One region of the Rhizobium sp. WYCCWR 11128 genome, then DNA from elsewhere that is predicted to be linked to it. Evidence: riboswitches for the same ligand, from Rfam matches in the RefSeq annotation. Region 1 holds a riboswitch; the other holds the start of a gene.
What was found. A riboswitch is a leader RNA that binds a small molecule or an ion and turns the genes downstream of it on or off. The one in region 1 is predicted to bind thiamine pyrophosphate.

Region 1 (5,891 bases):
AACAAGGTTTTTCAAACGGCCAAAGGCGCGAGCCGCCGCTGTCCCCAGGGTTTCAACGCAAAGTAGGTGCCGAACGCAAAAACGGCCCGGAAAGGCCGGGCCGTTTCGATTGGCGGAATATTGGTTGAGCGAGCGCCTATTCGCCCTCTTTCCAAAGCGCATGAAAATGCTGCACCGGGCCGTGGCCGGAGCCGACGGTGAGGTGTCCGGCTGCCGCGACCGCGCCGGCGAGGTAGTCCTTCGCGATAGCGACCGCCTCTTGCGCCGAGGCGCCCTTGGCGAGCTCGGCCGCCAGCGCGCTGGAGAGCGTGCAGCCGGTGCCATGGGTGTTCTTGGTCGGCACACGCCTGGCTTCGAACCAGTGAAGGCCGGCGGCCGTGGCGAGCACGTCAGGGCTCTGGTCGCTGTCGAGATGGCCGCCCTTGACCAGCACCGCGGCCGGGCCAAGCGCGAGCAGGCGCTCGGCCTGTTCCGCCATCTCAGCACGGTTTGTCGCCACCGGCTGGTGCAGCAGGGCTGCGGCTTCGGGCAGGTTCGGGGTCAGAAGCGTGGCCAGCGGCAGCAGCCGGCGGGTCAGCACGTCGACCGCTTCGGGCGCGAGCAGGGCGGCACCACCCTTGGCGATCATGACAGGGTCGATGACGATCGGAATGTCGCGGTGGTCAGTCAGCGCGCCGGCAACAGCGTCGGCGATGCCGGCATTGGCGATCATGCCGATCTTGACGGCATCGACGCGCACATCGGCAAAGACGGCATTGATCTGGTCGGCGACGAATTGCGGCGGCACCAGGTGCACGCCGCTGACACCTTGCGTGTTCTGCGCCGTCAGAGCGGTCAGCACCGCCATGCCGTAGACGCCGCGGGCGGAAAAGGCCTTGAGATCGGCCTGGATGCCGGCGCCGCCGGAGGGATCGGAGCCGGCGATCGAGAGAACGTTGCGGATCATGCGCGGGCCCTTCGAATTTCTGCAGCGATGCGGTGTGTGGCCGCTTCGGGATCGGGCGTGCCGCAGATTGCGGAGACGACGGCAAGCCCCCGGGCGCCCGCGGCAAACACTTGGGCGACATGATCCGCCTTGAGCCCGCCGATCGCGACAGATGGCACCGGTGAGGCCTTTACCAGCCTTGCAAGGCCGTCAAAGCCGATCGGCTGCTTGTGATCGGTCTTGGTCGGCGTCGCAAATACCGGTCCGACGCCGGTATAGTCGACAAAGCCAGGATCGACGGCGTTAGCAAGCGGCTCGCTCTCGACCGATAGGCCGAGGATCATCTCGGGGCCGATCATCGCCCGCGCTTTGCGCGCATCCATGTCCTGCTGGCCGATATGCAGGCCGTCGGCGCCGATGGCGACTGCCGCCTCGACGTCGTCGTTGACGATGAGGAGGGCGCCGGTCCCATCCAGCGCCTGTTTCAAGGCGCGGCCGGTCTCGATCATCCTGATGGTGCCGGCATGTTTGTCGCGCAACTGTACAATGGTCGCGCCGCCGGCAACGGCAAGGCGCGCGGTTTCGACCATGCCGATCCCGGCGCAGAGATCGGGGTCGAGGACGAGATAGAGCGAAAGATCGAAAGCCTTCATGCGGCTGATATCCTTGCCCTGGCGTCAAGCGTTTCGGCGTCGAGCGCGGACAGCGCATCGAGGAAGCGCCAGGAGAAGGACCCAGGCCCGGCCGCCCCAAGGGCGGCCTCCTCGCCGGCGATGGCGAAGGTTGAAAGTGCCGCGACCGTCGCGCCGAAGATATCCTCGGGTGCCGTCGCGGCAAAGGCGCCGACGAGGCAGGTGAGCGAGCAGCCGAGCGCGGTGACTTGAGGCATCAGAGCGGATCCGCCTTCGATGCGCACGGCCCGCTCGCCGTCGGTGACGAAATCCACGGCGCCGGTAACGGCAACCACCGCCCGCTGACGCTCAGCGAGCCATCGCGCCGAACCTTCCGCCTGCTCGACCGGATCGCGGCTGTCGACCCCCTGACCGCGGCTCTCCCCGCCGGCAAGCGCGATGATTTCGGAAGCGTTGCCGCGGATGATCGTGGGCTTGAGGGCCAGCAGTTCGGCGACCGCGTTGCGGCGGAAAGCCGTCGCATAGTGGGCGACCGGATCGAGCACCCAGGGCTTGCCGGCTGATGTCGCCGCCTTCGCAGCCGCCTGCATGCCGTCGATCCATTGCGTCGACAGCGTGCCGATATTAACGGTCACAGCACTGGCGATCGCGGCGAATTCGCCGGCTTCTTCCGCGGCATGCACCATGGCGGGCGAGGCACCAGCGGCGAGCAGAACATTTGCGGCGATATTCATGGCGACGTAATTGGTGATGCACTGAACGAGCGGCGGCTTCTCGCGCATCGCCTTCAGCATCGCTCCTGGTGTGGTTTTGGTCTGCATGTGGCCCCTTTCAGGCGGGGGCGGGCACGGGGCGGTTCGTGCGGGCGATGCCGCGACCCCGAGCGACTCCCTCCGCCGGCATTATCCGGTTCAGGTTCGAAGGGTGCTTCTCAGCCCGTCTGTCGACGAACGCCCCTGTCTCTCATCGCGCTCTTTTTCGCAGAGAACGGGACTGATGTCATCCTGAAAATGACAATTCCACGACTGACAGCGCCGCGCGTTTTTTTACGAAAGGCGATCAGCTGACGATCTTTGCCAACAGCCGTCCGACATCCTCGTTGTCGACATTGTTATGGGCATCCGACGCCGCCGTCTTGATGATGTACGTGTCCGCCAGGAAGGTGTTGACCTTGCCGGCCTGCGGCGCGAACACGGCATCCGTATCGTCCTCGACAGCCTGTCCCGCCTTCAGGTGTTGCGGACCGTTCGCCCCCATCGCCCCGAACTCGTCGTTGGCATCGCCGATGCTCTTGGCGATATCGCGCGACAGGCGCGACGCCAGCGCATAGGCGAGCGTGCAGGCGAGATCGTTGTGGGTGTGGGTGATGCAGATCGGGCCGGTCGGTTTGCCCACGACGTCGGGGAAGGCGCCGGCAAGGCCCGGCTTGATCTCTTTAGCGAAGCCATTGTGCGAGAAGGCGCCCTGCAGCAAAGTGAGCGAGAAGAATTCCAGCTTCGGGATCGGTGCGAGCCCGTTTGCCGCCGCCGCGACCAGCCGGGCGCCAAAACTGTGGCCGACGAGATGCAGGCGGATCGGCTGTTGCAGCACGAGCTTCGATAGCACGCTTTTCGTCAAAGCCTCGCCGACGATGCCGGCGCGTTTCTTCATTTCGTAATAGGTCAGCTGGTTCAAAAACCGCGCCACCGCCGCTCTCGGCCCGGAGATCAGGCCCGAGACGACGTCGCCGAGCCCTTGAGCCTTGCCGACGGAGCTTTCGAGGTTAAATGTCGGCGCCGCGATGAGAGCTTCCATCAGCATTTTGGCGCTGGTGGCATCGTCCGTGGCGAGCGCAATCGGCGCTGAATCCGCCTTGAGTTCGGAATCCGTTCCCGGAGAACCGAGTGCTTCGTTGCCGTTCTTGACGAGGAAAAACGATGTCGTTTCATCGAGCGTCTTCGCTGCAGCCCGCGCCGTTTGGGCCGTTGCGGCGCCATCCTGCCCGAAGAGATCCTTGAAATCCTTCAGCACGTTTTTGAAGGCTTCATCGTCAAGATCCTCAGGGTCCGCCGCCGTCCCGTCTGCCGCCAGCGTTCCGCCGCCGCCTGGCGTCACCAGTGTCTGTTCGTCGAAATCGGTGCGATAGGCCTTGGCGGGCCAGACGACGCCGGCGACGACGGTGTGGCTCGCCTTGTCGGGCGCAAGCTTCTTGCGGGCGTTCGCCCACAGCGTTCCGTAGAGCTTGCGGGCATCGTCCTTGGTATTCTTCCAGCCATGCGACATGACCACCAGATCGGTCGTTCCGGGCTGGTTGAGCAACGCCGCGAGACTTGTCGCCGTCGCGGGATCGATCGCGCCAGTCTTGTCGAATTCGAGCCATAGGAATGGCGAGGGTCCAAGCGTGTCCATATGTCCTCCTTACACAGCCTGTAGCGTTCGCATCAGATCGAGCAGGCCGGCGCCCTGAAACTCCGGCCGCCGCTTGAGATCGGTCGCGGCGCCGATGAAGATCTCTTTGACGCGTTCCGGCTGGCCGAGAAATTCACGCCGAACCGAGAGGAACGCGGCGATCGCGCCGGAGACATGCGGCGTCGCCATGCTCGTTCCGGTATCCTCCCGGAACGGCACTTCGCCTGACTTCGCACCGTTGTAGAGCGCGCATGAGATGATGCGCTCGCCGGGTGCGACGAGATCTGGCTTCATGCGCCCATCCGCGGTCGGTCCCTTGGAGGAAAAATAGGAGACGCCGTAGGTATGCGGCATATCGCGATGCGTCGAGCCGACAGTGATGGCGAGCGCTGCGTTGCCGGGATCCATGATCGTGCCGCTATGGGAGGCGCGCTCCGGCGCGCCTGAGAATTGCGTCACCGTACCGTAGCCGGCATTGCCGGCCGCGACCACGACGCAGACGCCCGAACGCACCAGCCTGTCGACCTCGACGCAGAGCGGGCTTTGCCCTGCCGCGAACCAGACCGGATCGAACGGATAGCCAAGGCTGAGATTGATGCCGTGGATCTTGATGTTGCGCCCGTAGTCGTTCGAGCGCTGGACATAGCCGATCGCAGCCAGCAGATTGCTGAGCTTGCCCTGCTTCTCATTGGCCAGCACTTTCAGGCTCAACAGCTTGCAGTGCGGTGCCATGCCGGTGATGACGCCGTCATGAGTATCCTTGACGGTTGATTTGGTCCCATTTTCGTTGCGCACCTCCGATTTCACGCAGATCTTCTTGACCGCGTCCGTTTTCGGTTCGTCCAGCACGGATGTGCGGCCGGCTATGATGCCGGCAACATGGGTTCCATGGCCGGCACTATCGATCAGCGCCGCAGCCGACGCCACGGTCGGGTCCGGATTGTCGGCCGTGAAATCCCGATGAAAGAGGCCGTCCGGCAGATCGAGCGTTCTCAGTGTTTTGAAATGCGGATGTGTCCCGTCAATGCCGGTATCGGCCACTGCCCAGACAACGCCTTTTCCGCTGGCTGCGAAGGATGCATGCGCCGCATCGCATTTGATTGTCCTGACGGATTCGTAGACGCAGCGTTTGATCTCGTGATCGCACCAGATCTTGTAGACGAGTGGTGTCTTCTTATTCTTGCTGCCGCTTTTGGTTTCACCCTTATTCTTGTCGTCATCCTTTTGGGGCATTGTCCAGCTCGAAAGCCGGTCAATGGCTTCCCGGGTCAGGGTCGCGAAGGCGTAGCTGTCGGTCCAGAGGGATTTGGCGGCGATCCTGCTGCCATTCGAAAACATCTGCGAGAGGTCCAGTTTGCTGTCCTCCGAGACCGCAGGCATGCCGAGCGGCGGGGACATGCCGAAACGCCACAGGTTGTTGCTCTCGTCAGTCGCCCCAATTCTGTTGAGGTACAACAGGAATGCTTCGAACAAGAGTTGCCGCGCCGCCGTGCCGCCGCCCGGAAAGTCGCGGTTGAATTCTATGATGACATCGAAGTGCTTCGCCTTGCCAATCCCCTTGGGGGGATCCGTCTTGCCCTTCATGAACGACGAGAGATCGCCCCCGATCCGCGTCTTGACGAGGTTTTCTTGAATATTGCCCTCGGATTTTCTCCGGGGCCGTGCTGGCTGCGGCCCTCTCGCCATGCGGTTCTCCTCCCATTTTGGAGAATAGCAGTGACAACCATAGGTGCAATATATTTCTGAAATGCAGCTCTATATTTACTAAATGTCCGAATGACTTTAAGATCGCCGATCTACACTCGCTTCGGCAATGCGCTCATACATGAACCCCTTTCACCCGATAGACCTCCGGATCGGGGATCGGAACTGCGGCGATCAGCGCGCGGGTGTAGTCATCCCTCGGGTTCTCGAAGATATCCCGCCGTGTGCCGGTTTCGATGATG
Region 2 (5,891 bases), on a different contig from region 1:
TGTGGCCGGAAAGGCCGCGGCGCGCGGCGCGCATCTCCTCGCGCATCGTGCGGGCATCGCCGACGATGCGCCGGGCCCATTCGAGCACGCGCTGCCCCTCCGGCGTCAGCCCCTGGAACCGCGAACCGCGCTGCACCAGCATGACGCCGAGCTGATCCTCGAGCTGCCGGATGGCGGCCGAAAGTGTCGGCTGCGAGATCCCGCACTCCTCCGCGGCGCGGCCAAAATGCTTTTCATTGGCAAGGGCGATGAAGAATTCCAGCTTGTCGATCATCCGGTCTCCCGATCCGGCGTGACATCGTCCGGGTCAGTTTATCTTCGACGCAGCAGCCGTGCTCCGCAAGGGCGATCTCTAGATTAGGATGATTTTAGGCCCGATCGGCCTAAAATCTGAATCCTGATCTAAATCAAAGAAATAGAGCATGATGTCGTCCGAAAACCGCGCACACTTTTCGGCATCATGCTCTAGCTGTTTTCTGCAGCCGGGAAAAGATCGAACACCGATTCGAGGAAGGCAAGCACGCTGACATTGCCGATGCTGTAATAGACCAGCCTGCCCTGGCGGCGCGTATGGACCAGGCCTTCGAGCCTTAACCGCGCCAGCTGCTGCGAAACCATTGCCTGCTGGATGCCGAGGATACTTTCGATCTCACCCACCGTGCGCTCCTCGTTCGTCAATATGCAGAGGATCAGAAGTCGGGTCGGGTGCGCTAGCGCTTTCAGCAGATCGCTCGCTTCATGGGCTTTTCCAGCGAGTTTGTGCAATTCCTGGCCGGACATCCCCGGCTCGGGTTTGGGCAAAGGCATACGGTATCTCGGAAGGGAGGCAATGAGTAGATCAGCACAATAGCATATTCGCACAAGCGAATTGGTCAAAAGTGATGAAATGTCAAAAAAAGTCCAAACAAATCAGCAGATAAGCTGACCTCCATTGATCTCGATCACCTGTCCGGTGATGTAGCCCGAGAGCGAGGGAGCGGCCAGGAACAGATAGGCGGGAGCACAATCCTCCGCCGTGCCGAGCCGCTGCAGGGGGATGGATTTTCTCGTCTGCTCCAGCTTTTCGCGCGAGGAATAGCGCTCATGGAAATCCGTCTCGATCGTTCCCGGCGATACGCAATTGACGCGGATGCCGTCCGGTGCAAGCTCGCGGGCAAGCGCCTTGGAATAGGTCGCAACGAAGGCTTTCGAGGCCGAATAGATCGAGGAACCGGGGCTGCCGCCGGTCAACGCCGAAATCGAAACTGTGTTGACGATGGCAGCATCACTAGCCGCCTTCAATGCCGGCAGCAGCGCCCGCGTCAGCGCCACCACCGATGTCTGGTTAAGACGCACGACCGCCTCATATTCTGCATCGGTGAGCGTGGCGGCGGGAAAACGGCCAAGCATGGTGCCGGCATTGTTGACCAGCACATCGACCTTATCGAAGAAGGCGAGAGTATCCTCGGCAAATTGCGCTGCCCCACCGACTGCAGAGAAATCGGCATTAAGCAGCAGCGCCCGTCTTTCGGATTCAGCCGTCAGCAGGAAATCCGGCAGGTCGCGTCCCGGCTTGCGCCCGGTATGGACGATCACCTTCGCGCCGCAGTCCAGGAACTGCCGGGCCACTTCAAGGCCGATGCCGCGGCCGGCGCCGGTCACCACGACATTGCGATTTTCGAACAGTCTGGGATGGAACACGAAGCCGTCCTCCTCGCGGACAGTGCCGCCGGTTGTGTCATTCGCCATTAACATATGAGCGCACCGACTGAAAGAAAGGCGCGTATCGATCTTTCCCGGTGAAAACAGGGGTTAGTTTTCGGTCTCCAGAAGCCGCGCGCCCGGCCCTTCCTTGCCGAGCCGGTCGCAGGGGTTGCGCAACGGACAGCTTTCGATCGACAGGCAGCCGCAGCCGATGCAGCCGGTCAGCCGGTCGCGCAGCAGGCTAAGCCGCCTGATTCGCGCGTCGAGATCATCCTTCCACAGCGCCGACAGCGTCTGCCAGTCGGCGACGGTCGGCGTGCGTCCTTGCGGCAAGGACTCGAACGCCGCCTGGATTTCCGAAAGCGGAATGCCGACACGCTGCGCCACCTTGATGATCCCGAGCCGGCGAAGCACATCGCGCCCATAGCGCCGCTGATTGCCGCGGGAGCGGATGCTCGAGATCAGCCCCTTGGTCTCGTAAAAATGCAGCGCCGAGACGGCGAGGCCGCTGCGCTCCGCCACTTCGCCAACCGTCAGGAGCTTGCCGAGCGGCGCTGCCGGAATTGTATCCATCACCTCTTGACCTCAAGAATAGTTGAGGTTTTATAACCCTTGCTCCCGCAATCGTAAAGTTCAATCGCAACAAGGAGCGACGCATGCAAACACCAGATGATGGCGAGGGCTGGAATGGTGGATACGGGCGCTTGTTACCGCCCGCAGCAATCGTCCCTATGCCGACATAGAGTGCCGCGCGTCTTTTCAGACGCGCTAAAGACGCTCTATCACTTTGAATCTACGCATAATCCTTTCCGAAAACCGATTCCGATTTTCGGGGTTATGCGCTAGCCGCCTGAGGCAGGAAGCTCCGGTTCCGTTCCCGGCAGGTACGGAACCGTTGGGAACACCCGGACAGGACCTCCGTCCGGGTGTTTCCCGTCACATCAGGCTCATTCCGACCGCACGGACGGGTTCGCAATTTTGCGGTTGCGGGGAGAAACCCCCGGTGATAGTTTCCGCGCAAATAACAGGGGAGCTCCGTATTGCCGGGGCTGAGATGTGAGGCGCAAGCCTCTGGACCCTTCAAAGCTGATCTGGGTAATGCCAGCGGAGCGAGGTTCAGATGTTCTCAGGCGCACAAGTGTCACTCTATCCGATGTCCGGCAATTTCGTCGGCATCATTCTCGATGCCGTCAAGGCGCTAGATCCCTATCGCGACCGGCTGCGCATCGAGACCGATGACATCTCCACACTGCTGGTCGGCCCGCCTGACATTCTCTTCGCCGCCATGCACGATCTTTTCATCGCCGCCGCAAAGACCGGCGAGCATTGCGTGCTGTCCGCTGCCGTTTCACGCGGCTGCCCCGGCGAACCCGACGACGCCATCTGCGGCATCAACCCCTCCCTCGGCCAGGCGGAGCCGCTTGCCGAGCGCATAACAGCCGCACTTGCCGCCGTTGACATCACCGCCGAAACCGGACAGCCGACCGCTGCGCAATTCTCGCTCTACGTCATGGGAACTGGTACCCATATGGACGAGATCTATGGCTGCATCGACTTCCTGAAGCGCTCCGGCACCTTCGACCGTGCCAAGAATTTCTGCACCAGGCTCTCTGGCGATGCCGGCGCGGTCTTCACCACCATTCGTGAGGCCTTCTTTCGCTTCGGCGAACCCGAAGGGCATGTGACCCTCGACATCACGGTGTCGGCCAATACAGCGCCGCGCGTCTTTTAAGACGCGCAAAGGACGCTGTAACACTTTAAATTGCTGCATAATTTTATCCTTAAATCGATTCCGATTTAAGGAATTATGCGGTGCCCGACGAAAGCTTGAAATCGAACGCTGATGACACCGTCAAAACCATCGGATTCGCGACTTGCCGCGCTCCGCTCCGCTCTCTACCGGGGCATACCCGCCTTGCTCGCCGGCTGCGCCTTCTTGGCGGCATGGGAACTCTATGTCGATCTATCCGGCATCAAACCGTCCATCCTGCCGGCACCTTCGCGCATCGTCATCCAGGGCTGGCTGAACCGCGAGTCACTGATATCAAACACCTGGCCGACGCTCGGCGCGACACTCGGTGGTTTCGCCCTGTCGCTTGCCTTCGCCTTCGCCGCCTCGATCCTCATGGATTTCGTGCCTTTCATGCGCCGGGCATTGCTGCCGATCTTCATCGCCAGCCAGACCCTGCCGCTGGTGGCGATCGCCCCCCTCGTCGTCCTCTGGTTCGGCTTCGGCCTGTTGCCGAAGATCCTGCTGGTGGCGCTCGTCACCTTCTTCCCGCTGCTCGTCGCCTTGCTGCAGGGCTATGAATCGACCGATCGCGACATCGCCGAATTGCTGAATTCGATGAAGGCGAGCCGCTGGCGTATTTTCCGCCTGGCACGGCTTCCCTCCTCGCTGCCCTATTTCTTCGCCGGCCTGCGGATCTCGATCACCTATGCCGTCGTCGGCGCGATCTTTGCCGAATATGCCGGTGCCGCCCGCGGCCTCGGGATCTATATCCTCAACGCCAAGAACAACTTCCGCCCCGATCTCGTGCTCGCCGCCGTCGTCGTCAGCGCCGTGCTGACACTCTGCCTCTTCGGAGCGACGCTATTGATCCAGCGCCTCGTCATGCCCTGGCAACAATCCGGGGAGCTGCGCCGATGAGCGATGCAATGGTTGAACTGCACAACATCTCGAAGTCATTCGACGGCATGAAGGTGCTGGGCGATATTTCACTCGCTGTCGAAAGCGGCGAGTTCGTTTCGATCGTCGGCCCATCCGGCTCCGGAAAATCGACGGTACTGAGATTGCTGACACAGGCGCTTCGGCCCGATTCCGGCACCATGCTTTTCAAGGGCGCGCCGCTGGAACAGGCGCCGCATTCCTTCGCCTTCATGCCGCAGCGCGATGCGCTGATGCCCTGGCGCCGGATCATCGACAATGCCGCACTCGGTCTCGAGGTGCGCGGCATGAGCCGCCGCGCGGCCCGCGCCGCCGTCGCGCCACTGTTCGAGCGCTTCGGCCTCGCAGGCTTCGAGCATCACTATCCCTCCGAACTGTCAGGCGGCATGCGCCAGCGCGCCGCGCTGCTGCGCACCGTCGTCCAGACCCAGGACATGTTGCTGCTCGACGAGCCTTTCGGCGCCCTCGACGCGCTGACGCGCACGCAGATCCAGGAATGGCTGCAGGGCATGTGGACCGAACACCGTTGGACGGCACTGCTGATCACCCATGATGTTCGCGAGGCCGTGTTCCTTTCCGACCGGATCTACGTGCTCTCGGCCCGTCCGGCGCGTATTATCCGCGAATTCCGCGTTCCCCTGCCCCGTCCGAGAAGCATTGCCGATCTCGGCTCGCCGGCGGCCCAGGCGATCGAAACCGAAATCCTGCAAACCCTGCTTCATCCGCTAGAACAGGATGATTTTAGACCGGTCGGGCTAAAATCTGAATCCTGTTCTAAGTTAAAGAGTTAGAGCATGATGTCGTCCGAAAACCGCTCACACTTTTCGGCATCATGCTCTAGAGACCTGAGGAGGTCACCATGCTGCTTCTCACCCGTCGCCAGACGATCTTCGCCGCCATCGCGGCAAGCCTCGCCGGCCACCCCGCCTTCGCCCAATCGGCGCCCGCAAAGGTTCGCATCGCGCTCGACTGGACGCCCAACACCAACCATATCGGCATCTATGTCGCCAAGGCGAAGGGCTTCTATGCCGATGCCGGGCTCGATGTCGAGATTCTTCCCTTCACCGATACCAGCGCCGGAACGCTGGTGTCGAACGGCGTTGCCGATTTCGGCATCAGCAGCGAGATCGAGACCCTGACGCAGCGCGCTGGCGGCGGTGACGTGAAGATGGTCTACGGCGTCGTCCAGACGGAAACCGCACGCCTGATCTTCAAGGGCGGACGCGACGACATCAAGAGCCCGAAAGACCTCGACGGCAAGACCTATGGCGGCTTTGGCGGCACCTGGGAGAGCGCGCTGATCTCCGCGATGATCCGCAATGACGGCGGCAAAGGCGACGTCAAGACCGTCACCCTCGGCACCTCCGCTTACGAGGCGCTGGACAATGGCTCGATCGATTTCACGCTGGAGATCTACACCTGGGAAGGCATCGCTGCCGAACTGGAAAACCGGAAGATCGGCCGCTTCCACTATTCCGATTATGGCATTCCCGATGAGCAGACGACGGTCATCGTCTCCAGCGACGCCTATCTCTCCGCA

Region 2: linked by a shared signal. The riboswitch ahead of HX898_RS12800 (YkoF family thiamine/hydroxymethylpyrimidine-binding protein) and the one ahead of thiM (hydroxyethylthiazole kinase) in region 1 are both predicted to bind thiamine pyrophosphate.

Annotation. Positions count from the first base shown of each region.
Region 1 is NZ_JACCEZ010000005.1:356,823-362,713, forward strand. Features, by position in the region: gene thiD (bifunctional hydroxymethylpyrimidine kinase/phosphomethylpyrimidine kinase) at 137-946, opposite strand; gene thiE (thiamine phosphate synthase) at 943-1,578, opposite strand; gene thiM (hydroxyethylthiazole kinase) at 1,575-2,378, opposite strand; TPP riboswitch at 2,429-2,525, opposite strand; gene HX898_RS18550 (hypothetical protein) at 2,617-3,945, opposite strand; gene HX898_RS18555 (S8 family peptidase) at 3,955-5,631, opposite strand; gene HX898_RS18560 (ABC transporter ATP-binding protein) at 5,765-5,891, opposite strand, start outside.
Region 2 is NZ_JACCEZ010000003.1:86,348-92,238, forward strand. Features, by position in the region: gene HX898_RS12780 (LysR family transcriptional regulator) at 1-274, opposite strand, end outside; gene HX898_RS12785 (metalloregulator ArsR/SmtB family transcription factor) at 466-807, opposite strand; gene HX898_RS12790 (SDR family oxidoreductase) at 910-1,680, opposite strand; gene soxR (redox-sensitive transcriptional activator SoxR) at 1,792-2,256, opposite strand; partial or broken gene HX898_RS33535 (FMN reductase) at 2,366-2,455, shown strand; TPP riboswitch at 2,700-2,813, shown strand; gene HX898_RS12800 (YkoF family thiamine/hydroxymethylpyrimidine-binding protein) at 2,804-3,415, shown strand; gene HX898_RS12805 (ABC transporter permease) at 3,527-4,333, shown strand; gene HX898_RS12810 (ABC transporter ATP-binding protein) at 4,330-5,142, shown strand; gene HX898_RS12815 (ABC transporter substrate-binding protein) at 5,211-5,891, shown strand, end outside.